Regions from separate parts of the Paraburkholderia sp. BGA-UO-ETr-F12 genome, predicted to be linked through region 1. Evidence: riboswitches for the same ligand, from Rfam matches in the RefSeq annotation. Region 1 holds a riboswitch; the other holds the start of a gene.
The links. Region 1 has a riboswitch for thiamine pyrophosphate ahead of thiC (phosphomethylpyrimidine synthase ThiC). Riboswitches for the same ligand answer to the same signal wherever they lie in the genome.

Region 1 (11,310 bases):
GTGTATGCCATGCAGCAAGCCGCTTCGGGAGCCTGCCGGGCTTTATAGGCCTTTTTATAGGCCTTTTATTAGCCTCTTACTGGCCCGTAAGCGTGTTCGTCAATTCGACGCTCGGCGTGCCGGTATTGCCGTTTTGCGCGACCAGCAGATGGATCTGCCCCGGTACGAGTTGGCTCAACGTGCCGCCGATCGGCACCGACGTCACCAGCCAGTCGGCGTTGTTCGACAGCGAGAAGGCCGGCGACTGGAAGATCGGCGTCTTGCTGCCCGCCACCGTCGCGATCAGCACATACTCGCCGCCGGACACGTAGATCGAATCCTGGCCGCTCGCCGGCACCGCATTCTTGAACGACACGCCCGCCATAGTCGGGCTGACGCTGGTGATGTCGGTGTTGGTCGATTGAACCAGATACAGATCGAGATTGGTCGCGTTGGCCGACGCATTGAAGCCACGCAGACGCGCGCTATTGGACAGCAGGCCCTTGTCGAACGGATCGTCGATCAGGCCGATATCCGGCGCGGCGAGGCCCGGCAACGCCAGCACCGTGTACTCGTGACCCTTGGCCACATCGGGGAAGTTACCGCTCGCCAACGCGGTCGTCGTGCCGGTGGGCGCATACGCGACCGTGGTCGAACCGGTGTTGATGTTGGTCAGGTTCGTGACACCCTTATAGCCGATGTTCGTCTGTCCCGACGGCGCGGAGCCGTTCACGAGAAAGTCGACCGACGGGCCACTGGGAATGGCATGGATGAAATGGATCTCGGGATTTGTCAGCCCGAGTTCCTTGCCTACGTCGCTGGTGCCGCCACCGCCGCATGCGCTCAAAATGGATGTAACAGCGACTACAGCCGCCATGGTTCGGATCATTTTCATTGTGTTCACCTCTCTGTGTCGAGCCCGCGGCCCGTGCATCCGGCTAGAGCAAAGCACGTGCCGCAGGGCCGGACAGGAGGCCGATGGCCGAATAATCCTTTACGGAGCAACGCGTTACGCGGATTAGAATTTTTCTTCGGATAGTTGGTGTGTTCGGCAGTGTATTGTTCGCGCACAACCCATACTTACACGGTCCCTGCATGTCTTACCAACACTTACTCGCCGAGCTCGACCTCGGCTTCACCCGTTTGCGCAACCGCGTGGTGATGGGTTCGATGCACACCGGCATGGAGGACCGTTTCTGGAATTACCCGAAGCTGGCGGCCTATTTCCGCGAGCGTGCGAAGGGTGGAGTCGGTCTGATCATTACGGGCGGAATCTCGCCGAACCGGCAGGGCTGGCTGCTGCCCTTCGGCGGCACGCTGAATTCGGTGTTCGATTTGCGCAATCACCGCTTGCTGACCGAGGCCGTGCATGCCGAAAACGGCAAGATCGCATTGCAGATCCTGCATGCGGGACGCTATGGGTACCAGCCGTTCGTCGTGTCCGCATCCGCTCTCAAATCGCCGATCTCGAAGTTCAAACCGCGCGCGCTGACCGAAGCCGGTATCGCCCGGACCGTGCGCGACTATGCCCGCTGCGCGCGCCTTGCCCAGCGCGCCGGTTACGACGGCATCGAGGTCATGGGCAGCGAGGGCTATCTGCTCAACCAGTTCCTGTGTCCACGTACGAACCGGCGCGCCGACCGCTACGGCGGCAGCATCGAGAACCGTATGCGGCTCGCGCGCGAGATCGTCGAGCGCGTACGCGCGGCATGCGGCGAACGTTTTATCGTGGTGTACCGGCTTTCGCTGATCGATCTGGTCGAAGGCGGCAACACCTGGGAAGAAACCGTGCAGGTCGCCCAGGCGCTCGAAGCCGCCGGCGTGACGATGTTCAACACGGGCATCGGCTGGCATGAAGCGCGGGTGCCGACCATCGTGACCTCGGTGCCGCGTGCCGCGTTCGCCGCGCTGAGCGCGCGCCTGAAGGCTGCGGTCAAAGTGCCGGTCATCGTATCGAACCGCATCAATACGCCCGAAGTCGCCGAGGCACTGCTCGCCGAGGGGGCGGGCGATCTGGTGTCGATGGCAAGGCCCCTGCTCGCCGATCCCGAATTCGTAGTGAAGGCCGCCGAGGGACGCGCGCACGAAATCAACACCTGTATCGCCTGTAATCAGGCCTGCCTCGACCACACGTTCAAGAACCAGCGCGCGACTTGCCTCGTAAATCCCCGCGCGGGACGCGAGACCGAGCTGATCTACCGGCCGGTCTCGAGCCCGCAGGCAGCGCGTTCGGTTGCGGTGGTCGGCGCCGGGCCGGCGGGACTTTCCGCCGCGACTGTTGCGGCTTCGCGCGGCCATCGCGTGACGTTGTTCGATGCGAGCGCTACCATCGGCGGCCAGTTCAATCTGGCGATGCGCGTGCCCGGCAAGGAAGAGTTCAGCGAGACGATCCGCTATTTTCAGAGCCAGTTACAGCGGCACCGCGTCGACGTGCGGCTCGAAACACGCGTCGATCCGGCGCTGCTTGCCGCAGGCGGCTACGACGACGTGATCGTCGCCACGGGCATCGTGCCGCGTAGCCCGGCGATTGCCGGCATCGACGGCGCTAACGTGCTGTCTTATGTGGACGTATTGCGCGGCGCGCCGGTGGGACGGCGTGTCGCGGTGATCGGTGCGGGCGGGATCGGCTTCGACGTCAGCGAATTTTTGCTGCATCGCGCCGGCGACCCTCTGCCGATGCCGCGCGATACCTGGCTCGACGAATGGGGTGTCGATCTCACGGTGCAGGAACGCGGCGGCTTGAAAGCGCCGGCGCCCGCGCAGCCGGTCCGCGAAATCTGGCTGCTGCAGCGCAAGCCGGGCAAGCTCGGTATGGGGCTCGGCAAAACCTCGGGCTGGGTACATCGCGCGACGCTGGCAAGAAACGGCGTGAAGATGCTCGGCGGGGTGTCGTATCTGGAAATCAGCGAACGCGGCTTGAAGATCGCGCGCGAGGGTGTCGAAGAATGGCTCGAAGTTGACACGATCGTGGTGTGCGCGGGGCAGGAATCCTTGCGGGAGCTGGTGCCGGAAACTGCCGCTCAAACGGCGAGTGGATCAAGCGGCTCGAATGGGGTCAACAGCGGAGCCGGCGTTAAAGCTTCGAATGACGCGAACGCTGCGCGCTATCACGTGATCGGCGGCGCAAAGGTGGCAACCGAACTGGACGCGAAACGCGCGATTCGCGAAGGCGCGGAAGTGGCGGCGTCGCTCTGAAGCGAGGAAACGCGGTGGAACGCGACGAGGGTCGACGCGTTCCGATGCTGCGAAGCGCGCCGAGACTGAACATAGGCGCACAGGCGGCGGGCTACCTGAACAGCCCGCCGTCTGTCTTCAGGCAAGCCCCTTCTTCCGGTAATCGAACCAGAAAGACAACCCCACGCTAGCCAGAATCACGATTGTCGCGATGACCGTCGAGTGCGTGACCGGTTCGCCGAGCAACAACGCGCCGAGCGCCACGGCGACCACCGGGTTCACGTACATGCAGCTACTGGCGATGATCGGACTCGTATGCCGGATCAGGAAACCGTACGCGACGTAGGCGGCCATCGTGCCGATCAGCATCAGGTAGACGAAGGCCAGCACCGGCAGAAAATGCACTTCCATCATCCGCTCGCCGGACACCCAGGCGACCATCGTCGACATCGCGCCGCCGAGACCGATCTGCAGCGACGTCGATAGAAACAGGTCCGAGGGCAGTTTCAGCCGGCCGGCCAGGTGCGCGCCGCCGGCCCAGAACAGCGCGCCGCACAGGATCGCGAGGCTGCCGCCCGCCGATCCCGGCGCGCTATCGCCGTGACTCAGGATCGCGATGCCCACCAGCCCGAGGCCGACCGCGAACCACTCGCCCCGGCCGATCTTGCGCCCCGCCACCGCCGCGATCACGGTCGCGAACAGCGGCACCGTCGCGACCATCACGGCCGCGGTGCCGGTGCCGACGGTGCGCATGCCGTAGGCGAGCATGCCGCTCGACAAACCGACCAGCATCGTGCCGACCAGGCCGGCATTGCGGATTTCAGCGGCGCTCGGCCAAACCGGATTGCGGCGCACCGCGAAAATGAAGAGCCCTACCCCGGCAAACAGATTGCGCAGCCCCGAGAGCAGCAACGGCGGAAATGAACCAAGGGCGACGTGCACGGCGAGATAGGTCGAACCCCACACGAGATAAACGACGGCGAGCGCGAGCGCGATCTGTCCGTTGCGGGACTGCGGCAAACGGATCGGAAAACCACGCGGAAAACGGCTAGGGAGTTGCGGCGACATGCGTTCAATCCGCCCATGCCGCTCGAGGTGCTGCGCCCCCGCTGAAGACCCGGTGGCGGGATGGCGGACACCGCATCGGCGATGCGGTCTGACGGGCGAGGCTGGCGGACATGTCGGTGGAACGGAAAGACGATAGATGGCCAATGGGGCCACAACGCCGCGGCGGTCGAAAGGAGTCGATCCGCGGCTAACACGCGCCAAATAACGGGCGCGACGCCGCATTATGCAGTAAGCGCCCACCGCACCGCTTGAAAGAATCGTAACTTTTTTGCGTACTTGCAACAGAAAAGCCGGGGACGCATCCCCGGCTTTCGTTTTGAGTGTGAAACCGGCGCCCGAACTATGTGACCGGCATCGTCGGCAACACTCAGTTGGCCATCGCGCCCGATGCCTCGTGCTTCATGCCCATCGCGTCGCCGCTCTTTTTCATCTTGTCGTGCTTCATCGTGTTCTTCTTCATGTGGTCTTTGGACATCGAATCTTTCGACATGGTGTCCTTGGACATGGCGTCGTTGGACATCGCGCCGCTTGCCTGAGCGAACGCGGCGCCGCCGCTGGTCAGGAGGGCGACGGCCATTGCTGCGATTGCGAACTTTTTCATGGGAAACTCCGTTTCGTTATGGATGGTGAATCTAAGCCGGCGTCCAGCGGGCACCGGGGTACTTCCGAAGCTTCTGCCGCCCGGGGTCGCGCGTGCGGACCGGCACGCGCCGACCCGCGCGTCAGGAGCCTCCGAACCAGTTGTAGCCTTGGTCGACCCAATAGCCGCCAGGGTACGTGTTGGTGACGAACATCTCGACGATGTGCTTCGGATTCTTGTAGCCGAGCTTGGTCGGCATGCGCAGCTTCATCGGGAAGCCGTATTTCGCGGGCAGACGCTCGCCGTCATACGAGAAGGTGAGCAGCGTTTGCGGATGCAGCGCGGTCGGCATGTCGATGCTTTCGTAGTAGTCGTCGGCACATTTGAAGCCCACGTACTTCGCGCTCGTGTCCGCGCCGATGCGCCGCAGAAAATCGGCAAACGGCGTGCCGCCCCAGCGGCCGATCGCGCTCCACCCTTCCACGCAGATATGCCGCGTGATCTGCTCGGCATGCGGCAGCGCGTACAACTCAGGCAAAGTCCAGACACGCTGACCGGTCACGAGGCCACTGATTTTCAGCTTGTAGTCGGAGGCGTCGACGTCGGGCACGTCCTCGATACCGTAGAACGCGTTGAACGGAAACGGCCGCGTGATCTGCGCTTCGGTGTAGGTCGGCGCAAGTTGCTTCGGATCGAACAGCGCGGCCTGCGCGCGGTCGTTCAGACGCGACACGGCCGTGAGGAATGCGTTGACCGAATCGTTGTCGGTCAGCGAGCAGCCCGTCAGCATCGACAGGCCGCCGAGCGTCAGAAGCCGCTTGCCGAACAGGCGCCGCGACGGCATCGCGAGTTCGCGCCGGGCGTCGATCAGGATCGACTCGCGGTCGAGCTTGTCGTCGGGCATCGAAGCGGGCTTTCGATCGGCACTGGATTCAGATTTGAACATGATTCGATATCCTTAGAGCTTTGCGTATCCGTGGATTGACCGCTTAGCGTCCGCGCAGCATCGCCAGCAGCGAACGCGGCACGAGCGCCACCATCACCAGATGCACGGCGATGAACGCAGCCATCAACGACATGGCGCAGAAGTGGACGATGCGTGCGTTGTCGTAACCGCCCATCAATTCGCGCAGCAGCGGAAACTGCACCGACTTCCAGATCGCAAGACCGGAGAGCACCAGCACGATCAGATCGCAGACGACGAACAGATAGGCCAGTTTCTGCACCGCGTTGTAGACGCGCAGATCGGCGTGCGAGAGCTTGCCGGTCAGTGCGGCGACGAAATCGTGCAGCACGGCACGGGGCGAAACCGGCAGGAACTTGCGCACGAATCGCCCGCTGACCAGGTTCAGCGCGAGATACAGCAGGCCGTTGAAAACCAGCAGCCACATCGCCGCGAAGTGCCATTGCAGCGCGCCGCCGAGCCAGCCGCCGAGCGTGAGCGCCGTGGGAAACGTGAAGCTTTTGAAGATCGGCGACGCGTCATAGATGCGCCAGCCGGACAGCATCATCAGGATGGCCGCGAGTGCGTTGAGCCAATGCGTAACGCGCACCCACACCGGGTGAATCGCGCCGCTCTTCGGCGTCGCGGGCGGAGCGGTGTCGCTAAGAGCATGAGGCGTTGCCATGAGAATCTCCGATGAAATGAGAAGCGCTGCGAGGCTGTCGCGCGATCAGTGGCAGGCAGCCAGTTCGCCGACCTGCAACACATCGCCGGTCGCGGCGTTTTCGACGAAAGCGACAACGCCGAAGGTGTCGGCGGGCGCGTTGGCGTCGGCATCGTCGATGTGGAGATCGCGGTGGATTTGCGCGTGACCGGCAACCAGTGGCACGGGGCCGATCCATTGCCGCACGACGCGTTCGTGATGCAGCGTGGCGCCGTTGTTTTCCCCGGCTTTGACCTGCGAGTTCAACGCGTTCTGATAGAGCGCGACGTAGGCATTCAATGTGCCGCCGGCGTCGGCCGCCTTGCTGGTGAATTGGGCGTCGACATTGAACGCGCCCTTCGCCTGCGGTTTCAGTTCGAGCGCGACATTCGCCTGGGCCGGTTCGGCAACAAGCTGTTCGATGCGGCTCTGAAAACTGCCGCGTTGCGACCAGCCGCGCAATTCACGGCCCGATACGAAGACCTCGGGCGTATAGATCGTGTGGCCGCTGGCGAGATCGGTCAGGGTTTGCTGACGTTCGGTGAAGCGATGCTGCGAAAAGCGGTCGGTCCAGCCGAGGCTGTTCCAGTAGTCCACGTGTAAAGCCAACGGCACGATGCTTTGGGTCGCACCGCTGTTTTTCCATTGGCTCAACCAGTTGTCGGCCGGCGGGCAGCTGTTGCAGCCCTCGCTGCTGTAAAGCTCGACAAGCGCCACGCGGTGCGACGGGCTGTGCGACGCGCATACGGCACCGGCTGCGGTTGCCAGACCGCTGGCAACGAGGGTCGTCAGCGCGACGGCCAGCGCGATTGCGCGGTTGATATCGCGGCCGGCATGCCGGGTGGCGTGGCGGGTTCGTACGGTTCGCATGGCGTGCTCCATCAGGATCTGCACGTTTGTCGAACGATGAGACCACTTATGACAGCCAGTTCTGATATTTATTTTAGTTCGGGTAGCCGCCCGCGGTGCCGGCCATTTCATGCTGTCCTCGAACAGATCCATGCGGTTCGGCCATGCCGCGCCTTGCCCGCACGGCCTCTGCGGGCGGCGCTTAAAGAGACATGGCGGCCCGTGCTAGCATTCACCTTTCGGTCGCGTCGATCAAGCTTTCTTTGCGGCGCGCCCTACCCCAACCCCTTTGTTATCCGCCGGCAACCCCAATGCGTTTTCCGTTCTCCCGTGCTCTCACCCGTTTGCGCCCCCGCCGCGCAACCGGCTGCGCGCGCGCGGACATCGCGACGCCCCAGGCCGGCCAGCCATCCCGAACGCTCCCGCTTCTCGCCGCCCGGCGCCCGATCTGACGCAGCTCCCTCCATTACCGGAGCCGCGTTGTCGGGCTCCGGGCTGATCTCATCCGCACGCAGTCCCTTTACATGCAGATCGAATTGGAGAACCCGTCATGAAAAAGACGAAAACCTGTTATCTCACCGAGCTCGACGTCGCCCGTCTTGAAAAGCATGCGGCCGCGCCCGGCGCCGAAGCCAAATTGCAAGACATGCTCGACGACGTGCTCGAGCGCGCCGTGATCGTCGAATCGCGCGACATTCCCGCGAACGTCGTGACGATGAATTCGCAAGCCACGCTGGTGGACGAAACCAGCGGCGAGCAGATGACCTGGACCGTGGTCTATCCGCCCGACGCGGATTTCGCTCAAGGCCGCCTGAACGTGTTCTCGCCGGTCGGCCTTGCACTGCTCGGCGCCAAGCGCGGCGAACGCATCCGCTTCACGCCGCCGAGCGGCACGGAGAAAGTGCTGAAGCTCGAAAAAATCCTGTTCCAGCCCGAAGCCGCTGACGACTTCACGCTCTAGGCAACACGCATTCGCGACGCAGAACTGCTGCGCCGCATCATTCCCGGCAGCCCTTTCACCATAAGAATAGAGCGCGGCTGACCGGTGTTATCTCCGCTATCTGACTTTTTCAAGACGGGTTGCCAAGCAACGCCCGGGCGGTGTATCGTGTGCGCTGCTAACGCGGGGGTCCTGCGTCGCACGGAGGTTGGAGGTCCGTGTTGCGTGGGTGAGAAATACCCTTTGAACCTGATCTGGATAATGCCAGCGCAGGGAAGCGTACGGATTTCGCAGCTGGTCTACCGTTTCATCTCTCGCGAATCCGACAACTTCCATCTCGTCTCCTGCTTAGCCGCCCCACACCTGGGAAACCGGGGGTCGGCGCCAAAGCGCCAACTCTCGTTGACCGCAACAAGTTGCTTGGGACCGGAGTAAGGCGATAACGCGCCGATTCTGGTCGACAGAGGAGATACGCATGAACGCCAATCCGAAGTTTCTTTCCGCCGACGCCCACGTCGACGCCGCCGCTGTCGCCCCGCTGCCGAATTCGCGCAAGGTCTACGTGACCGGCTCGCGGCCCGACATTCGCGTGCCGATGCGCGAGATTTCCCAGGCGGATACGCCGGATAGCTTTGGCGGCGAGAAGAACCCGCCGGTCTACGTCTACGATACGTCGGGCCCCTACTCCGATCCGGAAGCCAGGATCGACATTCGCGCCGGCCTGCCCGCGCTGCGTCAGGCGTGGATCGAAGAGCGCGGCGACACGGAAGCGCTTACGGGCCTGTCGAGCGACTTCAGCCGCGAGCGCGCCGCCGATACCGCTACTGCCGATCTGCGCTTCAAGGGCCTGCACCGCACGCCGCGCCGCGCAATCGCCGGCAAGAACGTCTCGCAGATGCACTACGCGCGCAAAGGCATCATCACGCCGGAAATGGAATACATCGCGATTCGCGAGAACCAGCAACGCGCCGCGTATCTGGAAAGCCTGAAAACAAGCGGTCCGAACGGCGAAAAACTCGCCGCGATGATGGGCCGCCAGCATCCGGGCCAGGCGTTCGGTGCGAGCGCATTCGGTCCCGACGGCCTGAAGGAAATCACCGCGGAATTCGTGCGCGAGGAAGTCGCCCGCGGCCGCGCGATCATCCCGAACAACATCAACCACCCGGAAAGCGAGCCGATGATCATCGGCCGCAACTTCCTCGTGAAGGTGAATGCGAACATCGGCAACTCGGCGGTGACCTCCTCGATCGGCGAAGAAGTCGACAAGATGACGTGGGCGATCCGCTGGGGCGGCGACACGGTGATGGATCTGTCCACCGGCAAGCACATTCACGAAACGCGCGAGTGGATCATCCGCAATAGCCCGGTGCCGATCGGCACGGTGCCGATCTATCAGGCGCTCGAAAAGGTCAACGGCAAGGCCGAAGACCTGACGTGGGAAATCTTCCGCGACACGCTGATCGAACAGGCCGAACAAGGCGTCGATTACTTCACGATTCACGCGGGCGTGCGTCTGCAATACGTGCCGCTCACGGCGAAGCGCATGACGGGCATCGTCTCGCGCGGCGGCTCGATCATGGCGAAGTGGTGCCTCGCGCACCATAAGGAAAGCTTCCTGTACGAGCACTTCGAAGACATCTGCGAAATCATGAAGGCGTATGACGTGGCCTTCTCGCTCGGCGACGGCCTGCGTCCCGGCTCGATCTACGACGCCAACGACGAAGCGCAGCTCGGCGAACTGAAGACGCTCGGCGAACTCACGCAGATCGCGTGGAAGCACGACGTGCAAACGATGATCGAAGGCCCGGGCCACGTGCCGATGCAGTTGATCAAGGAAAACATGGACCTGCAACTGGAATGGTGTGACGAAGCACCGTTCTACACGCTGGGACCGTTGACCACGGACATCGCACCGGGCTACGACCACATCACGTCGGGCATTGGTGCAGCGATGATCGGCTGGTTCGGCACGGCGATGCTCTGCTACGTCACGCCGAAGGAGCACCTTGGGTTGCCGAACAAGGACGACGTCAAGACCGGCATCATCACGTACAAGCTTGCTGCGCACGCCGCCGATCTGGCGAAGGGCCATCCCGGCGCGCAGGTGCGTGACAATGCGTTGTCGAAGGCGCGTTTCGAATTCCGCTGGGAAGATCAGTTCAATCTCGGCCTCGACCCGGACAAGGCGCGCGAATTCCACGACGAAACGCTGCCGAAGGATTCGGCCAAGGTCGCGCACTTCTGTTCGATGTGCGGCCCGCACTTCTGCTCGATGAAGATTACGCAGGACGTACGCGAGTTCGCCGCGCAACAAGGCCTCTCCGACGACGACGCGCTGAAGAAAGGCATGGAAGTGAAGTCGATCGAGTTCATGAAGAAGGGTGCTGAGATCTATCAGCGGCAGTAAGGTGGGATCGTGGGCGCGTTAGCATGCGCCCGCCATCCAGACCTTCCGCAGCACCGCACTGCAGCACCGAAGCCCGCCACTGGCGGGCTTTTGCGTTTCTGCGCGGCGGGCACGCCGCATGCTGACAAAAGGGAAACATTTGATTACGAAACCGACAATCCACTGACAAGCTCACACATCTGGATACGGATTGCGGCGATAAGATCAAGTGTAAGGACGGCATGATCAGTCCATTTACAGGCAACCCCTTCCAGACACAATGAACGGAGTCAGCATCATGAAATCGATTCGTCAACTCGGTGCGCTCGCGACGATCGTCGCTGTTGTCGCAAGTCTTTCCGCGTGTGACAACATGACGACCCGGCAACGCGATACGGTGATCGGCGCTGGTGTCGGCGGCGCCGCAGGCGGTCTGATCGGCGGCAATGCACTGTCGACGCTGGGTGGTGCGGCGGCAGGCGGTATCATCGGTAATCAGGTCGGCAAATAAGCGGTAAGGAGGCGTTCTCGATACGACGGCGCACGGGGCCAACTGTTTCAGCCCATCATGAAGAACGAAGCTGCACGCAGCAACGAACCGGCGGGCGCGGCACATCGTAAAGGCGACGGGCGCCATGCCGGTTGCGCCGAACAACGTTTTTGCAACGACGTGAAATAAGCCGTTACG
Region 2 (11,310 bases), on a different contig from region 1:
AGCGCGACCACGCGGCCTCGCTCCGAGGTCGCCAGTGCCGGCGTGGCTCGCTTGACGAGCGCGGCGAAGGCGCCCGGCATTGCGGCGAAGGCGGCGTTGAACGCATCCGTGTCGAGTGCGTTGAGCGTTTGCCGTTGCGCGTGGCCGGCATTCGCGACCAGTTGGTCCAGCGCGCCGAACTGCGCGAGCGTTTGATGAATCACGTGCTCGGGGGCGCCGCGTTCAGCCAGATCGGCGCATACCGTCGCGCAGTGTGCGCCGTTCGCGCTGCAATCGGCGGCGACCTGCGCGAGACGCCGGCGCGCTTCGTCGTCGGCCCCGCGTGCGTGCAGCATCAGCGCGGTGCGCGGTGCGGCGATGCGCCGTGCCAATGCCGCGCCGATGCCGGAGCCCGCGCCGGTGATCAGGACGACCCGATCGAAGCCGGAGTCGCTCATGTCAGTCGTGCTGTTCGCGTCGTCGGCTCGGCTCATGTCGCTCTCGCTGTGCAGGCTGGTGATGCTGCTTGTGCTGTTTATGCGGCGATCGGTTCGCCCGAACGCTCGACGTCGAGCGTGTCGCCATGGAACGCCGCCAGCGATTCGCGATGCGCGACACTGACGATCGCCGCCTTCGGCAGCCGCTCGGTGAACAGGTGATAGAGACGCGCTTCGTTTTCCGCATCGAGCGCGCTGGTCGCTTCGTCGAGGAACAGATAGTCCGGCTTGTGCAGCAGCACGCGAGCGCCGGCGAGACGTTGCTGTTCGCCTGGCGAGAGGATGCGCGTCCAGTGCCCCGATTCCTGCAGGCGCTCGGCGTATTCCGAAAGATGGCAGGTGACGAGCGCTTCACGGCATTCTTCGTCGGTGTAGGTGTCCGCGGGAGAAGGATAGGTGAGTGCTGCCTTCAGCGTGCCGATCGGCATGTAGCTGACCTGCGGGATGAACATCATGCGCGCGTTGACCGGTGCGTCGATCGAACCGTCGCCGAACGGCCACAAGCCGGCGAGCGCGCGCATCAGCGTGCTCTTGCCGGAGCCGGACGGACCCCGCACCAGCCAGCGCGAGCCCGGTGTGATCGCGATATCGCGGATGCGCGACAGCGGGTTGCCGTTCGGCAGCGCAAGCTGGAGGCCGTCGGTGGAAAGCCGGTCTTCATCGACGAAATGCAGGTTGATGCCGCCATGCGCGGTGGCCGGCGACACGGACTCCTTCAGACGCGGCGCATGTACGATTCGCTTGAATTCGCGCAACCGGTTCACGGTGGCGCGCCACTCGACGAGCGTGCCGTAACTATTGATGAACCACGAAAACGAATCGCTGACGGTGCCGAATGCTTGCGAGATCTGCATCAGCACGCCGAATGAGAAAGCGCCTGCGAAGTAGCGCGGCGCGGCGACGACGATCGGGAAGATGATCGCGATCTGACCGTAGAAGCTCAGCACGAAGGTGAGCCGCTTGGTGTACTTCATCACCTGCCACCAGTTGTCGCGGATGCGGCCGAACAGCGTGTGCGCGTTCGTCTTCTCCGTTTCCATGCCGTTATAGAAGGCGATCTGTTCGGCGTTCTCACGAAGGCGGATCAGGCCGAAACGGAAATCCGCCTCGACTTTCTGTGCCTGGTAGTTAATCGGCACGAGCGGGTGGCCGACCTTCTGGATGATCAGCGAGCCCACCACGGCGTAGAGCGCCGCGGCCCACACCATGTAGCCGGGAACCTGTATTGGCATGCCGCCGAGCGAAATGGTCAGCGCGCCGGCCAGCGACCACAGGATCGTGATGAACGAGACCAGCGTGACGACCGTGGAGAGCAGGTCGAGCGTTAGCGAGAGCGTGGTGGTGGCGAACGATTGCAGGTCGTCGCTGATCCGCTGGTCGGGGTTGTCGGCGAGCCGGTCGCGTTCGATCCGGTAGAAGGCGCTGTCGCGCAGCCATTCGTTGAGATAACGCGTGGTCAGCCACTGGCGCCAGCGGAAGCCGAGCATCTGGCGCAGATAACGGCCGTACACGGCAAGGATGATGAAGCCGAACGCGAGCCCGGTGAACACCATCAGCAGGTGCGGAAAGTCGTGCACGTTCTTGGTCTGCAGCGCGTTGTAGAAGTCGGCGCTCCAGCGATTCAGGCGCACGTTGATCCACACGACGAGCAGATTCATCACGATGATCGCGACGAGCAGCCCCCACGCCGTTTTTCGTTCTTCGGAAACCCAGTAAGGTTTGATCAGGCTCCAGGCGGAGACTTTTTCGTCCGGCGGCAGCGCGGGGCTGGAAGCGGTATTCGGTGTCATGAGCATCCTGATGAAGTGCTGGCCCATCTGGCCGGCCCATTTCGGACCGACCCCACGGCGGTTTGCGGTACGTGCCCCGGGCGTCATGCTCGACGAACCCACGCCCGGGTGAGCGCCTGATTCTGGCGCGAGGCCCTTAAGCGAAAATTAATTTCCACCCGGCGGCTGCGCCTCGACGCCGCGCGTGCGGCCAGGCGGCCCCGCAGTATCCGGTGCTGGCATTGTGCCAGAGCGCCGGCTCCGGCCATATTGGCGGATCGAAAGATGGTGCCGGATCAACTGCCGCGCGCCTGCATGGGCCATCGGTTTGCGGGCGTTGCGCCTTTTATGGTCTAATGACCTTCGACGAAACAGGGGTGCTTTGCCCACAGGCTGCGTGATTCTCATGCAGCGGCGGCTAGGCTGAGAGAGACCCTTTGCACCCGATCCGGGTAATACCGGCGCGGGAAGTTTCCGGAAGCAGCCAGTCTTCCATTCCCCGCCGGGCGGCGTCAGCTATTGGGACGCGCGTTTTGCCCGGCCGGCCTCACCCGCCGGTTTCGTCCTGGGTACGTGCGTTTTTGGGCCGTACAGAAAGGACTCGATGACCGCCTATTCTTCATACATGTGTTTTACTGCTCGCCGCGCTCCAGCCGCTTACGTCGATGCGCCGTGCTGCTTGAGCGTTGCCGTCTGTCGCGGCTCGGAGCGGGCGCGATGAACCGTCGTGCTCAACCTGATTTCGCGGTGCTCGGCGGCGGGCTGTGCGGGCGTCTGGTCGCATGGCGCCTTGCCGGTGAAGGATATCGCGTGGCGCTCTACGAGCGCGGCGACGCCGCCGGCTCGCAGGCCGCCGCCTGGGTCGCCGCCGCCATGCTGGCGCCGCTGGCAGAAGCCGCCAGCGCCGAATTGCTGATCACGCGTCTCGGCGCAAGTTCGCTCGAGACCTGGCCGCAAGTGCTGGCCGAATTGCCCGAACCGGTGTTCTTCCAGCGCAATGGCACGCTTGTGGTCTGGCATCACGCCGACCGGACCGAAGCGCCGTTGTTCGAGCGCCGCGTGCGCTCGAACGCGCCTGCCGAATTGCTCGACGGCGGCTTTGTGACGCTGGCCGGCGCCCAGCTCGGTGCGGCCGAACCCGCGTTGGCGGGCCGCTTCAATCAGGGCTGGCTGCTGCCGCATGAAGGTCAACTGGATAACCGTCAGGTGCTGGCCGCGCTTGCCGCGGGTCTGGCGCAGCGCGGTGTCGATACGCACTGGAATACGCCGGTCGACGATCACGCGCTGCCGCCTGCGCGCGTCACGATCGACTGCCGGGGTTTGGGCGCGAAACCGGTGCTGCCCACGCTGCGCGGCATCCGCGGCGAAGTCGCCCGTGTGCATGCGCCCGGCATCAAGTTGACGCGGCCGGTGCGATTGCTGCATCCGCGCTATCCGCTGTATATCGCGCCGAAGCAGGACGATCTCTACGTGATCGGCGCGACCGAGGTAGAAGGCGAGGACATGTCGCCGGTCAGCGTGCGCTCGGCGCTCGAGTTGCTGAGCGCGGCGTTCTCCGTGCATCCCGGCTTCGGCGAGGCACGCATCCTCGAATTGAATTCGCAGTGCCGCCCGACTTTGCCGGACCACCGTCCGGCCTTGCTGTGGGACGGCGCGCAGACGCTGCGCGTGAACGGCCTGTACCGGCACGGCTACATGATCGTGCCCGAAGTCGCCGACGAAGCCGTGCGCTTTGCCGCGGCGCTGCTCGATGGCCGCATTGGCGACGCCGAAGCTTTCGCCGACTGGCAACGCGCTGCGCGCTGGAGCGAGCTGTTTCAACTGGACTGTGCGCGGGAACCGGCATGAGCGTTGCGCATCCGCGGATGAAATAACCGCGGGCAAGCCAGCACGTGCCGCTCCCGCTATTGACTGAACCGTATTCGAACACCATGGACATTCATATCAATCAGAAGCCGTTGTCGCTGCCCGAAGGCGCGACTGTCGCCGATGCGCTCGCCGCGTTCGGCGCGCGTCCGCCGTTCGCGGTCGCACTGAACGGCGATTTCGTCGCGCGCACCCAGCATGCGGCGCGCGCGCTGCAGCCGGGCGACAAGCTCGATGTCGTGCAACCCGTGGCTGGCGGCTAAGCGCCGCACCACGCCTTGCCGGAGACCAGGATTATGCAAATGACTGCCCCCCAAACCGCCGACGCGCTCACGCTGTACGGCCAAACCTTCGCGAGTCGGGTGCTGCTCGGCACTTCGCGCTATCCCTCGCTGCAATCGCTGTCCGATTCGATCGACGCGGCGCGACCCGGCATGGTGACCGTTGCTTTGCGCCGGCAGATGAACGAAGGCGGCGCCGAAGCCGGCTTTTTCGACCTGCTCAAGCGCCACGGCGTGCCGCTTTTGCCCAATACCGCCGGCTGCCTGACGGTCGGCGAGGCGGTGACCACCGCGCACATGGCGCGCGAAATCTTTGAGACCGACTGGATCAAGCTCGAACTGATCGGCGACGACTACACGTTGCAGCCCGATCCGGTCGGCCTGATCGAAGCGGCGACGCAGTTGATCAAGGACGGTTTCAAGGTGCTGCCGTACTGCACCGAAGATCTGGTGATCGGCCGCCGTCTGCTCGACGCGGGCTGCGAGGCGCTGATGCCGTGGGGCGCGCCGATCGGTACCGGCAAGGGCGTGATCAATCCGTACGGCCTGCGCGTGTTGCGCGAACGTCTGCCGGATGTGCCGCTGATCGTCGACGCCGGCCTCGGCGTGCCGTCGCACGCGGCGCAGGTAATGGAGTGGGGCTTCGACGGCGTGCTGCTGAACACCGCCGTGTCGCAGGCAACGCACCCTGACGCGATGGCGCGCGCCTTTGCGCTGGGCGTCGAAGCGGGCCGCCAGGCTTTTCTGGCGGGGCCGATGGCCGAGCGCGAAAGCGCGCACGCGAGCACGCCGGTGGTCGGCATGCCGTTCTGGCATCAAGACGGGAGTGCTGCATGACGCAAACTTTGCCTTTGACCGGCCGCGACCTCTTCTGGCCGCCCGCCGATGAACTCACCGAAGCCGCCGAGCGGATCCGCGCCCGCCTGGGCGACTGGCCGCCGACGCACGCGCCGTGGCGCATTTGCCTGACCGCGCCGGACGAGCCGAACGGCGGCGACCTGATCGTTGTCGCCGACGCGCAACAGCACGGCGAACAGGTGGCGCGCTGGCAGGTGCAGGGCGCCGGCGTGATCGTCGCAGCCGAGAATGCGGCGACGCTCCATCTGGGCGGCGAGAAATACGGGTTGGAAGGCCATCTGGCGGAAGACTGGATAGCCGCGCTGGCGGCGTTTCTGGACTGCGGTTTCGATCCGCACGACGCGCTGGTGCTGGCTTTGGCCTGGCGTGACGGCGACGAAACCCGTGCGGACGACGCCTTTCCGGCCGATATTGCCCGCTTCCCGCGTCTGACCGGCCTGCCGGCCGCGCCGGCGCAAGCTTTTGCGCGTTGTCCCGACCGGCTTGGCCTGTATCCGGTACTGCCGACCGCGGAATGGGTCGAACGGGTGGCGGCCCTCGGCGTAAAGACAATCCAGTTGCGCCGCAAATCGGCCGAACCCGCCGACGAACTGAAGCGCGAAATCGCTCGTTCTGTCGCTGCGGGTCGCGAGCACGATGCCCAGGTTTTCATCAACGATCACTGGCTGGCCGCGCTGGAAGCGGGCGCTTACGGCGTCCACCTGGGCCAGGAAGACGTGCACACGGCCGATTTGTCGGCGCTTGCCGGCGCCGGCATCCGGCTTGGCCTGTCGACGCACGGCTTCTACGAGATTCTGAAAGCACTGCATTTCCGGCCCAGCTATATTGCGTTGGGCGCCGTGTTTCCGACCACGACCAAGTTCATGCCGACCGCACCGCAGGGGCTCAAGCGTCTGGCGCGGTATGTGCGCCTGCTCGACGGCGTCGTGCCGCTGGTGGCGATCGGCGGGATCGATTTGCAGGTGCTGCCCCAAGTGCTGGCGACGGGTGTAGGCTGCGCCGCGGTTGTGCGCGCCGTGACCGAGGCCGCCGATCCGGCTGCCGCGGTTTCTGCGCTGCAACATGCGTTTACGCAATAATCGTCAAAGTCAGTAAAGGGACGGGGCACCTCACGGCAGCTTTTGCATGATGGCCCTATAATTCGGCCTTCCGTGTAAAAGGACTGTCAGTTTCGTGTCTTCCTCCCCCGAGACCTTACTCGAGCTGCGTGACGTCGACTTCGGTTATGGCGACCGGCTCGTCCTGTCGAACCTGAATCTGCGCTTCAAGCGTGGCCAGGTCGTCGCGGTCATGGGCGGCTCGGGTTGCGGCAAGACCACGGTGCTGCGCCTGATCGGCGGTCTGGTGCGCGCGCAGCGCGGCCAGATCCTGTTTCAAGGCCATGACATCGGCCAGCAGACGCGCGACGGTCTCTACGCGCTGCGCCGCAAGATGGGCATGCTGTTCCAGTTCGGCGCACTGTTCACCGACATGTCGGTGTTCGAGAACGTCGCGTTCGCACTGCGCGAGCACACCGACCTCCCCGAAGAACTGATCCGCGATCTCGTATTGATGAAGCTCAACGCGGTTGGGTTGCGCGGCGCGCGCGATCTCGCACCGTCGGAGATTTCGGGCGGCATGGCGCGGCGCGTGGCGCTGGCCCGGGCGATTGCGCTCGACCCCGAGCTGATGATGTACGACGAACCGTTCGCCGGCCTCGATCCGATCTCGCTCGGCATCACCGCGAACCTGATTCGCGCGCTGAATCAGGCGCTTGGCGCAACCTCGATTCTCGTCACGCACGACGTCCCGGAATCGTTCGCGATCGCCGATTACGTCTATTTCCTCGCCAACGGCGGGGTGCATGCCGAAGGCACCCCGGCCGAGCTGCGTGCGTCGACCGACGCCACGGTGCGCCAGTTCATCGACGGCGCGCCGGACGGTCCATTCAAATTCCACTACCCCAGCCAGACGCCGCTCGCGGCGGACTTCGGCATTGGCGGAGGTCAGTCATGATCAGTGCTTTGGGTCGATCGGTGATCGACGGCTTGGGCACGGCCGGCTATGCCACGCGTTTCTTCTTCCGGCTGCTGTTCGAATTTTTCCCACTATTGCGCCGGCCGCGCCTTGTCACGAAGCAGATCCACTTCGTGGGTAATTATTCGCTGGTGATCATCGCCGTGTCGGGGCTGTTCGTCGGTTTCGTGCTCGGCTTGCAAGGGTATTACACGCTCAACCGCTATGGTTCCGAGCAGGCGTTGGGGCTGCTGGTCGCGCTTTCGCTGGTGCGCGAGCTCGGTCCGGTGGTCACCGCGCTCCTTTTCGCGGGCCGTGCCGGCACGTCGCTCACGGCCGAGATCGGTTTGATGAAGGCAGGCGAGCAACTCACCGCGATGGAAATGATGGCGGTGGATCCGGTGAAGGTGGTGGTAGCGCCGCGGCTGTGGGCGGGGATCATTGCCATGCCGATTCTGGCCGCGATTTTCAGCGCGGTCGGTGTGTTCGGTGGTTATGTGGTGGGCGTGCTGCTGATCGGCGTCGATGCCGGCGCGTTCTGGTCGCAGATGCAAGGCGGTGTCGACGTCTGGCGCGATGTGGGCGCCGGGGTCATCAAGAGCGTGGTGTTCGGGCTCGCGGTGACCTTCGTGGCGCTGTTTCAGGGCTACGAAGCCAAGCCGACGCCGGAAGGCGTGTCGCGCGCCACGACCAAGACGGTCGTGTACGCGTCGCTCGCGGTGCTCGGCCTCGATTTTCTGTTGACCGCACTGATGTTCAGCTAAGACTGCGCTGCACGTTTCTGCTCAGCGAACGCGCCCGGGTTCGCGCGTGAGCGAAGCGGCAGCAGCGTGGCGGATTCACTTTGGGATGACGATGAAAAAGACTGCTCTCGACTTCTGGGTCGGCCTGTTCGTGGTGTTGGGTTTCGTGGCGTTGCTGTTTCTCGCGCTGAAGGCAGGCAATATGAGCTCGTTGTCGTTTCAGGCAACGTACCCGGTCAAGCTCAAATTCGACAATATCGGCGGACTGAAGGCGCGCGCACCGGTAAAGAGCGCGGGCGTGACGGTCGGCCGGGTCGACTCGATCGGCTTTGACAGCAATTCGTATCAGGCTGTCGTCACGATCGACATCGACAAGCAATATCCGTTTCCGAAAGATACCTCGGCGAAGATCCTGACTTCGGGTCTGCTCGGCGAGCAATACATCGGGCTCGAACCCGGTGGCGATAGCGAGATGCTTAAGGCGGGTGACACGATTTCGATGACGCAGTCGGCGATCGTGCTGGAAAACCTGATCGGACAATTCCTGTACAGCAAGGCCGCGGACTCGGGTGCGTCCAAGCCTGGCGCGGGTTCGGCTGCGCCTGCGGCCGCCCCTGCCACGGTGCCCGCGCCGGCGGCATCGACTCCGCCCGCCTCCGGCGCGGCCGGTCAATAAGGAGAATAAAAATGCAGACCCTACGCAAACGAGGTGTGCGCACTGTCCAGATAGCGACGTTCGCACTGGCGGCCGCTACGCTAGCCGGCTGCTCGAGCGTGCCGACCCCGACCAAGGGCGACCCGCTCGAGGGCCTGAACCGCACCATCTTCACCGTCAACGACAAGCTCGACCAGTACGCGCTGAAGCCGGTCGCCAAGGGCTACGTCTTCATCACGCCGCAGCCGGTGCGCGACAGCGTCACCAACTTCTTTTCGAATATCGGCGACGTCTACATTGCGGCGAACAACCTGCTGCAGTTGAAGATCACCGATGGCGTCGAAGACATCATGCGGATCGTGATCAATACGGTGTTCGGCGTCGGCGGGCTGTTCGACGTGGCGACGCTCGCCAAGCTGCCCAAGCACGACAACGACCTCGGCCTGACGCTCGGTCACTATGGCGTGCCGGCAGGTCCCTACCTCGTGCTGCCGCTGTTCGGTCCGAGCACGGTGCGCGATGCGGTCGGCTCGATCGGTAATTACTATGTCAATCCGCTCAGCTACATTCATCCGGACGGGCTGAGCTGGGCGTTGTACGGCCTGAATGTGATCAACACGCGTGCGAATCTGTTGAGCGCGAGCGACGTGCTCGAAGGCGCCGCGCTGGACAAGTATTCGTTCGTGCGCAACGCGTATCTGCAACGCCGCCAGTATTTGTTGTCGGACGGCAAGCAATCGCAGGCGCTGCCGAACTACGGCGACGAAGCGCCGCTGCCGAAGTATGACGACGTGGAGGGCGGCGCGGCTGCGGCGCCGGCAGGCACGCAGGGTGCTGCCGCGAACGCGTCGGGCGCCTCGGGTGCAGCGGCTGCAACGCCGACGCAAGCCGGCACGGCAGCAGCGCCGGAAGCTGCTTCAGGCAGCGCGGCAACGCCGCCGCTCGATCTGAACGGCGGTCCGGAAACCACGCAGATTCCGGCGGGTCAACTGGTCCCGCCGCAGCGGTTCAACTTCCCGTCATTCAAATTGCGTTGATCGTGCAGCCGTAACACCTCGAAACGACTCTCGCAGTTTGCGCATGGATTGCTGCTGAACTCGCGTGTTAATGTCGGCTCAAACGGTTGCACTATTTTTAAAGCAAGGCTCGATATGAAAAAATTCTTCCTGTTTCCTTTGTTTGCTGCGCTGTTTTCGTTCGCCAGTGCCGGTGCCTCGGCACAAACGGTCGACTCCAGTTCGCCTGACGCCCTGATCAAGACCGTCACACAGCAAGTGATCGACGCCGTGCGCGCCGACAAGTCGATCCAGCAAGGCGACATTTCGCACATCACCCAGCTCGTCAACGAAAAAATCCTGCCGTACACCGATTTCCGCCGCACCACGCAGCTGGCAATGGGCCGCAACTGGCGCACCGCCACGCCGGAGCAGCAAAATCAGGTGGTCGAGCAGTTCAAGATGCTGCTGATCCGCACGTACTCGGGCGCGCTCGCCCAGGTCCGCGATCAGCAGATCCAGTACAAGCCGTTCCGCATGAATCCGGACGACACCGACACGGTGGTTCGCTCGGTCGTGATGAACAACGGCTCGCCGATCGAACTCGACTACCGTCTGTACAAGACCCCGCAAGGCTGGCGCGTCTATGACATCAACGTGCTCGGCGCGTGGCTGATCCAGGCGTATCAGCAGCAGTTCAACGAGCAGATCCAGCAGAAGGGCGTGGACGGGTTGATCCAGTTCCTCACGCAGCGTAATCAGCAACTCGCCGCGGGCAAGCAGTCGTGAGCGAAGTGCTGAACGCCGCCGTCGCGAGCCGCTTCGAAAGCGGCGCGACGCTGACCCACGAGAGCGCGAAAGCCGCGTTCGAGGCGGGTTTGCAGCGTATCGCGGCGGGCGCGAACGGCGTGGACTGCGCGCCGCTCGTGCAATTCGATTCGACCGCGCTCGCCGTCCTGCTCGCGTGGGAGCGTGCCGCTCAGGCACGCGGCGCCGCGTTCCAGATCGTCAACCTGCCGGCTGGTCTCGCCAGCCTTGCACAAGCCTATGGCGTCGACACCCTGTTGTGTCGGCCGCAGTGAGCGCTCAAGTGCCGACTCTCCTCTCAGGCTGCTTGCAGCGCGCACGACATTGACGCTCCCATAGCGTCACTTCCAATCGCCCCGGCTCAGCCGGGGCCGCCGATTTTTGCCCTATAATCAAACGTTTTTTGGGGCATATAACCGGCCCCAATTTCGTCCCTTCCAGCATTTTTGCGCCCCCTCGGGGCTCCTTTAGGCGCCGCGACGCACGCGGCCCATAGTCATGTCAGCCATAGAAATTCGTAACGTCAAGAAGCGCTACAAGGACTTGCAAGCGCTCAAGGGCGTCAGCCTCACGGTGGAAGAAGGCGAGTTCTTCGGACTGCTCGGTCCGAACGGCGCGGGCAAGACGACGCTCATCAGCATACTCGCCGGTCTCGCACGCGCCGATGAAGGCAGCATCGCGGTTCGTGGCCACGACGTAGTCAGCGACTTCCGCGACGCGCGCCGCGCGCTCGGCGTGGTGCCGCAGGAACTCGTGTTCGATCCGTTCTTCACCGTCCGCGAAACCTTGCGCATCCAGTCCGGCTACTACGGGCTGCGCAATAACGACGCGTGGATCGACGAGATCATGGCCAATCTCGACCTCA

Region 2: linked by a shared signal. The riboswitch ahead of AC57B6_RS07285 (FAD-dependent oxidoreductase) and the one ahead of thiC (phosphomethylpyrimidine synthase ThiC) in region 1 are both predicted to bind thiamine pyrophosphate.

The regions. Positions count from the first base shown of each region.
Region 1 covers NZ_JCAQOZ010000053.1:15,392-26,701, reverse strand. The annotation lists gene AC57B6_RS23970 (DUF4397 domain-containing protein) at 77-874, opposite strand; gene AC57B6_RS23965 (oxidoreductase) at 1,075-3,174, shown strand; gene AC57B6_RS23960 (EamA family transporter) at 3,292-4,221, opposite strand; gene AC57B6_RS23955 (pentapeptide MXKDX repeat protein) at 4,589-4,822, opposite strand; gene AC57B6_RS23950 (molybdopterin-dependent oxidoreductase) at 4,944-5,747, opposite strand; gene AC57B6_RS23945 (cytochrome b/b6 domain-containing protein) at 5,791-6,429, opposite strand; gene AC57B6_RS23940 (DUF1223 domain-containing protein) at 6,475-7,317, opposite strand; gene AC57B6_RS23935 (GreA/GreB family elongation factor) at 7,847-8,257, shown strand; TPP riboswitch at 8,412-8,530, shown strand; gene thiC (phosphomethylpyrimidine synthase ThiC) at 8,712-10,643, shown strand; gene AC57B6_RS23925 (YMGG-like glycine zipper-containing protein) at 10,921-11,133, shown strand.
Region 2 covers NZ_JCAQOZ010000018.1:58,335-69,644, forward strand. The annotation lists gene AC57B6_RS07275 (SDR family NAD(P)-dependent oxidoreductase) at 1-437, opposite strand, end outside; gene AC57B6_RS07280 (ABC transporter ATP-binding protein/permease) at 515-2,266, opposite strand; TPP riboswitch at 2,609-2,732, shown strand; gene AC57B6_RS07285 (FAD-dependent oxidoreductase) at 2,963-4,093, shown strand; gene thiS (sulfur carrier protein ThiS) at 4,177-4,374, shown strand; gene AC57B6_RS07295 (thiazole synthase) at 4,414-5,229, shown strand; gene thiE (thiamine phosphate synthase) at 5,226-6,329, shown strand; gene AC57B6_RS07305 (ABC transporter ATP-binding protein) at 6,424-7,245, shown strand; gene mlaE (lipid asymmetry maintenance ABC transporter permease subunit MlaE) at 7,242-8,009, shown strand; gene mlaD (outer membrane lipid asymmetry maintenance protein MlaD) at 8,101-8,664, shown strand; gene AC57B6_RS07320 (MlaA family lipoprotein) at 8,676-9,680, shown strand; gene AC57B6_RS07325 (MlaC/ttg2D family ABC transporter substrate-binding protein) at 9,795-10,427, shown strand; gene AC57B6_RS07330 (STAS domain-containing protein) at 10,424-10,720, shown strand; gene AC57B6_RS07335 (ABC transporter ATP-binding protein) at 10,944-11,310, shown strand, end outside.